Regions from separate parts of the Enterobacter cloacae complex sp. HYC080_NIDB genome, predicted to be linked through region 1. Evidence: predicted binding sites of a transcription regulator. Region 1 holds the regulator's gene; each other region holds the start of a gene.

Region 1 (2,270 bases):
CTGGGACGCAAAACCTGGCGACATGGCCACGCCGGATGCGTACTACGATCCAAACTATCGCCTGAAAGAGTCCTCCTACAGCCTGGATGCTATCTATACCCTGCAGGATGGGCGCGCGAAGGGCACGATGTTCAAACTGCACTTCACTCAGTATGACAACCACTCCGATATCCCGAGCTATGCGGGCGGTTACGGCAACATCTTCCAGGATGAACGTGACGTGAAATTCATGGTTATTGCCCCATTCACCATCTTCTGATGAATCTTCCGGCGGGTTAAGGCCCGCCGGACCGGAGACTGCACATGATGAAAAAAATCGTAATTGTCGCGATGCTTGCATCGGGGCTGGTGGCCTGCGCTCAGCCTCAGGCACCGAAGGAAGATTCCAGGCTGAAGGAGGCTTACAGCGCCTGTATTAATACCGCACAAGGCTCGCCGGAGAAAATTGAAGCCTGTCAGAGCGTACTGAATGTGCTGAAGAAAGAGAAGGCGCATGAGCAATTCGCGACGCAGGAGAATATTCGTGTGATGGATTATCAGGCCTGTATCCAGGCGCGTAAAACGGGTAACGATCAGGAAGTCGCGAAGCGTTGCGATAAGATCTGGAACGAGATACGCAATAACAATAATTAAGTTGCTTTACGCCCGGTGGCGCTGCGCTTACCGGGCCTACAAAGGCGTCATAGTCCGTAGGCCCAGGCGCAGCGCCACCGGGCTTTTTAAGGCAAAAAAAAGCCAGCCTTACGGCTGGCTCAGAGTATGAACGTGACTTATTTTGCGTCGTGCGCGTGTTCATTTTCGCGGCAATCACCTTCAGCGCAGTGACCATACAGGTACAGGCTGTGGTTGGTCAGGCGGATGCCATGACGAGCGGCGATTTCACGCTGACGCGATTCGATGGAATCATCGCTGAATTCAATGACCTTGCCGCAATCGAGGCAGATCAGGTGATCGTGGTGATGCTGCTGGGTCAGTTCGAATACAGATTTACCGCCTTCGAAATTATGACGGGTAACAATGCCCGCGTCATCAAACTGGTTCAGCACGCGATAAACGGTGGCCAGACCAATCTCTTCACCCATGTCGATAAGACGTTTATAGAGGTCTTCCGCACTGACATGGTGGTTGTCTGGACCCTGAAGCACTTCGAGGATTTTTAACCGAGGAAGCGTTACTTTCAGGCCAGCCTTCTTTAATGCGGTATTGTTGTCAGTCATGCGGAATCTGTCCTGTTGCTAAACGATTCACTTCTGAAAGAAGTGACAGAAAATGCACCTTGGATATTGCGTCTCATTATAGAACTGCCACGGCTAAATGAAAACTGCAAGTCTCAGGCAAAGTATGCTTATAAAAATGGGGTATCACCGACAAACTTGTGAAATGAAAACCACATTTTACCAGGGAAACATTGTACAGGTCTGAGCGAAAAAGTTAAAAGTTTGTAGCAATTAATTTAATCGGTTTTACCTGGAAAACGGGCGCAACCGCCGTTGCGCCGCGAAAATCAGGCGTTGAGAATATCGTCCAGGTGCAGTTCTTCACGGATCTGCTTAACCCACTTCTCTACGCGCTCAGCGGTCAGCTCAGGCTGACGGTCTTCGTCGATGGCCAGACCCACGAAGTGATCGTCATCGGCAAGACCTTTGGAGGCTTCAAAGTGGTAACCGGCAGTGGGCCAGTGACCGACAATAACGGCGCCGTTCGGCTCAATGATGTCGCGGATGGTGCCCAGCGCGTCGCAGAAGTACTCGGCATAGTCTTCCTGATCGCCACAGCCAAACAGGGCAACCAGCTTGCCGTTGAAGTCCACCTCTTCCAGCGTTGGGAAGAAATCATCCCAGTCGCACTGTGCTTCACCGTAGTACCAGGTTGGAATACCCAGCAGCAGAATGTCGTAGCCCTCGAGATCTTCTTTGCTGCTCTTGGCGATGTCATGCACATCAGCAACGTCTTTACCGAGCTGTTTCTGAATGTTTTTTGCGATATTTTCGGTATTGCCGGTATCACTGCCGAAGAAAATGCCGATGATTGCCATGAGTAAAATAACCTCTTGAAACTTAATGGTATGGTGGCGCAATTCGGCCACGGATAAGGGCAATAATAGCAGAACAGGCAACCCTGCGGAAACCGCTATCGCGCAGGACTGCACTCTGTGCTACATGAAAAGGGTAAAAAAGGGGTTTTTCAGACTTATGCCTGGCTGCGCAATGTCTCAAGCTGGGCGATCAGCATCTCTTCAATGAGCTCGCTGCGGCTGATATTACGCGCTT
Region 2 (2,270 bases), 1.7 Mb from region 1:
ATCGGCGTGGGCCAGTACCAGCACGATGTGAGCCAGACTCAGCTGGCACGCAAGCTGGATGCGGTCGTAGAAGACTGCGTAAACGCCGTCGGTGTTGACCTGAATACCGCCTCCGTGCCGCTGCTGACCCGCGTGGCGGGCTTAACCCGCATGATGGCGCAGAACATCGTCGCCTGGCGTGATGAGAACGGCCAGTTCCAGAACCGTCAGCAGCTGCTGAAGGTGAGCCGTCTGGGGCCGAAAGCGTTTGAGCAATGCGCGGGCTTCCTGCGCATCAACCACGGCGATAACCCGCTGGATGCCTCCACCGTTCACCCGGAAGCCTACCCGGTGGTGGAACGTATTCTGGCCGCCACCCAGCAGGCGCTGAAGGACCTGATGGGCGATAGCAGTGCCCTGCGCAACCTCAAAGCGGTGGATTTCACCGACGACAAATTTGGTGTGCCAACCGTCACCGATATCATCAAAGAGCTGGAAAAACCGGGCCGCGATCCGCGTCCTGAGTTCAAAACGGCGACCTTTGCTGACGGCATCGAGACCATGAACGATCTGCTGCCCGGCATGGTGCTGGAAGGCGCGGTAACTAACGTCACCAACTTCGGCGCGTTTGTGGATATCGGCGTGCATCAGGATGGCCTGGTTCACATCTCTTCTCTCGCCGACAAGTTCGTTGAAGACCCGCACACCGTGGTCAAAGCGGGCGACATCGTGAAGGTGAAAGTGCTGGAAGTGGACCTACAGCGCAAACGTATCGCCCTGACCATGCGTCTGGACGAGCAGCCAGGCGACACCAACGCGCGTCGTGGCGGAAACGGCGGCGCTCGTGACTCCCAGCGCCCGGCCGCGAAAGCGGCAAAACCGCGCGGGCATGATGCTCAGCCAGCGGGCAATAGCGCGATGATGGATGCGCTGGCGGCCGCGATGGGCAAGAAGCGCTAAGTGATAAACGCCCGGTGGCGCTACGCTTACCGGGCCTACGGTTTTGTAGGCCGGGCAAACGCAGTGCCGCCCGGCAAGCAGGCCGCAAAGAATTAAAACAAATAGAGTGCATCCATATTTAAACCACTAATTATCACTTCGTTAACAAATAACCCTCTTCTCTTTATCTCCGCATTTCAGCAAATATTGAGCAAGGTCAAACAGGCCGTAAATTAATACACCAAACAACATTCCGTCACAGTTTTATTATTGCTGATAAAAACTATTCTCATTATCATCCCATAGTAGATAATTTAACCTTTCGTGGAAGCAGGCGTTATGCAATTCACTCCAGACAGTGCGTGGAAGATTACCGGTTTTACCCGCGAAATAAGCCCGGCCTATCGGCAAAAGCTACTCTCGCTGGGCATGCTGCCCGGCTCGTCATTCCAGGTGGTGCGCGTGGCGCCGTTAGGCGATCCGGTTCACATTGAAACCCGACGCGTAAATCTGGTCCTGCGTAAAAAAGACCTCGCATTAATAGAAGTCGAAGCCTTATCCCGATAACAAGCCAGCGGTTTCAGTGGGTCTAAAAAATGAAAAAATTAACTATTGGCTTAATTGGCAATCCTAATTCCGGCAAGACCACGCTATTTAACCAGCTCACGGGCGCGCGCCAGCGCGTCGGTAACTGGGCAGGCGTAACCGTTGAACGTAAAGAAGGCCAGTTCACGACAACGGATCATCAGGTCACTCTGGTTGACCTTCCCGGCACCTATTCCTTGACCACCATTTCGTCGCAGACCTCGCTCGATGAGCAAATTGCCTGCCACTACATTCTGAGCGGCGACGCGGATCTGCTGATCAACGTGGTCGACGCCTCCAACCTCGAGCGCAACCTCTACCTGACGCTGCAACTGCTGGAGCTGGGTATTCCCTGCATCGTGGCGCTCAACATGCTCGACATTGCAGAGAAACAAAAGCTGCGCATCGACGTCGATGCCCTCTCCGCGCGCCTGGGTTGCCCGGTAGTGCCGCTGGTCTCAACGCGCGCTCGCGGGATTGATGCCCTGAAGCTGGCGATTGACCGTCACACGGGAAATCACGACGTTGAGCTGGTGCATTACGCCCGCCCGCTGCTGCGCGAAGCGGATCTGCTGGCGCAGGAGATGGACAAAAGCATGCCTGCAAAACAGCGCCAGTGGCTCGGCCTGCAGATGCTGGAAGGCGATATCTATAGCCGCGCCTATGCCGGACATGCGGCAGATAAACTGGACGCGACGGTGGCCCGTCTCAGCGACGAGCTGGACGACCCGGCGCTGCACATCGCCGATGCACGATACCAGGCCATC
Region 3 (2,270 bases), 630 kb from region 1:
ATAAGGTTGGTGTAGTTAGGTATGGAAGTTCTGAGCGTGAGGGAGTTAATGGCCTATTACAGTATCGGCGAAGTGGCCGAACGATGCGGTATCAACCCCGTTACGCTGCGTGCCTGGCAGCGCCGTTATGGATTGTTGAAGCCGCAGCGCAGCGAAGGGGGTCATCGTCAGTTTGACGACGAAGATATCCTGCGTATCGAAGAGATCAAGCGCCTGATGAAAAGCGGCGTTTCGGTCGGAAAAGTAAAATCCTTGCTGGAAAATAAGGAAGTGATGACTCAGGGTAACTGGGCTTCTTTCCAGGAAGAGATGATGACCGTTCTGCGTTACGCCAGCCCGGCAAAGCTGCGCGCCAAAATCGGTGAATTCCGCCGCGATCACGCGATGGATGCGCTGATCGATAACATCATTTCACCCGTCCGTCAGCGAATGAATCAGGATCAAAACACCGTACGCCATATGGCGAGTCTGTTTGACGGTGTCCTGATTGAATTTGCGATTGCAAGCCTCGCGGAATCGCGCAAGAAAGCGGGTAAAGACGCACTGCTGATTGGCTGGGAATGCGATGACCGTACACATCTTTGGCTTGAAGCCGCGCGTTTAGCCCAGAAAGGCTGGCATATTGACGTGCTGGCGGAACCCATTGATTCGCCGCGTCCTGAACTGTTCCCCGGGCAAAAAATCTTCGTCTGGACGGGAACATCGCCAACGCCCCGTCAACAGGAACAGCTCGATCACTGGCGTGAGCAGGGATTTAGCGTTTCATTTCACCACTGATTATCTGAGGCCTTGCGGCCTTTTTTTTGTTTTTTCTCCTTTCCAGAGCAAAAGCTATCTTAAAAATAGGCATTTCCGATGCATATTTTACGTCCTCGTTTTGCGCTTTCTCGCTGATTAAATAAGCCATTATTTTTCAAAGTATTGAACAATTACATCCATCCCGCCCGCATCTTCAGACAGGGTCTATGCTTAATAAAAGTAGACAAAAAGGGCGGTTTAGCCGAATGCCCCTGCTGACAGAGGGTTGAAGTGATAATCGTTATCACTAACATGGTGTTATGCCCTGATGGCTAATCAGATGAGGTGGACCTATGGAACTGCATTCAGAAACCTTCAATCCTGCCGATTTTGCCTGGCGCGGTTTGACGCTCACGCCTGCGGCGGCAGCGCATATCCACGAGCTGGTGGCGAAAAAGCCCGAGATCCTCGGCGTACGTTTAGGCGTTAAGCAGACCGGCTGCGCGGGCTTTGGCTACGTGCTGGATACTGTCACCGAACCCGAAAAAGATGATCTGGTCTTTGAAACCGACGGTGCGAAGCTGTACGTCGCGCTGCAGGCCATGCCGTTTATCGACGGCACGGAAGTGGATTATGTACGGGAAGGTTTAAACCAGTTATTCAAATTTCATAACCCGAAAGCCCAGAACGAATGCGGCTGCGGCGAAAGCTTTGGGGTATAGGCGGTACTATGTCTCGTAATACTGAAGCAACGAGTGATGTAAATACCTGGAGCGGCGGGCACCTTAATTATAAAGAAGGGTTCTTCACGCAGCTGCAGACCGATGAGCTGGCGAAAGGCATCAACGAAGATGTCGTGCGCGCCATCTCGGCTAAACGCAACGAACCCGAGTGGATGCTGGAATTCCGCCTGAGCGCTTACCGTGCCTGGCTGGAGATGGAAGAACCGCACTGGCTGAAAGCCCATTATGACAAGCTGAATTATCAGGATTACAGCTACTACTCTGCGCCATCCTGCGGCAGCTGCGATGATACGTGTGCTTCGCAGCCCGGTGCAGTACAGCAGACCGGTGCGGAGAACAGCTTCCTCAGTAAAGAGGTGGAAGAAGCGTTCAATCAGCTCGGCGTCCCCGTGCGTGAGGGGAAAGAGGTCGCCGTAGACGCTATTTTTGACTCCGTTTCGGTGGCGACTACCTATCGTGAAAAGCTGGCGGAGCAGGGGATTATTTTCTGCTCCTTTGGCGAAGCGATTCATGACCATCCTGAGCTGGTGAAAAAGTACATCGGCACCGTGGTACCGAGTAACGATAATTTCTTCGCCGCGCTCAACGCGGCGGTGGCGTCGGACGGGACCTTTATCTACGTGCCGAAAGGCGTGCGCTGTCCGATGGAGCTCTCCACCTATTTCCGCATTAACGCCGAAAAAACCGGACAGTTCGAACGCACTATTCTGGTGGCGGATGAAGGTAGCTACGTCAGCTATATCGAAGGGTGCTCCGCCCCGGTGCGCGACAGCTATCAGCTGCACGCGG

The links. Region 1 encodes Fur, which represses iron uptake genes when iron is present. Its sites were predicted from a motif close to ATAATAATGAGAACNACTATCAA; they were not measured.
Region 2: feoA (ferrous iron transporter A) is a predicted target of Fur. The motif match lies at 1,195-1,217, and genes of this name have one in related genera.
Region 3: sufA (Fe-S cluster assembly scaffold SufA) is a predicted target of Fur. The motif match lies at 1,030-1,052, and genes of this name have one in related genera.

The regions. Positions count from the first base shown of each region.
Region 1 is NZ_CP114212.1:3,203,777-3,206,046, reverse strand. It holds gene chiP (chitoporin ChiP) at 1-259, shown strand, start outside; gene chiQ (ChiQ/YbfN family lipoprotein) at 307-633, shown strand; gene fur (ferric iron uptake transcriptional regulator) at 771-1,217, opposite strand; gene fldA (flavodoxin FldA) at 1,505-2,035, opposite strand; gene ybfE (LexA regulated protein) at 2,191-2,270, opposite strand, start outside.
Region 2 is NZ_CP114212.1:369,506-371,775, reverse strand. It holds gene O1723_RS01645 (Tex family protein) at 1-939, shown strand, start outside; gene feoA (ferrous iron transporter A) at 1,258-1,485, shown strand; gene feoB (Fe(2+) transporter permease subunit FeoB) at 1,515-2,270, shown strand, end outside.
Region 3 is NZ_CP114212.1:2,578,203-2,580,472, reverse strand. It holds gene O1723_RS12215 (MerR family transcriptional regulator) at 49-777, shown strand; gene sufA (Fe-S cluster assembly scaffold SufA) at 1,092-1,460, shown strand; gene sufB (Fe-S cluster assembly protein SufB) at 1,469-2,270, shown strand, end outside.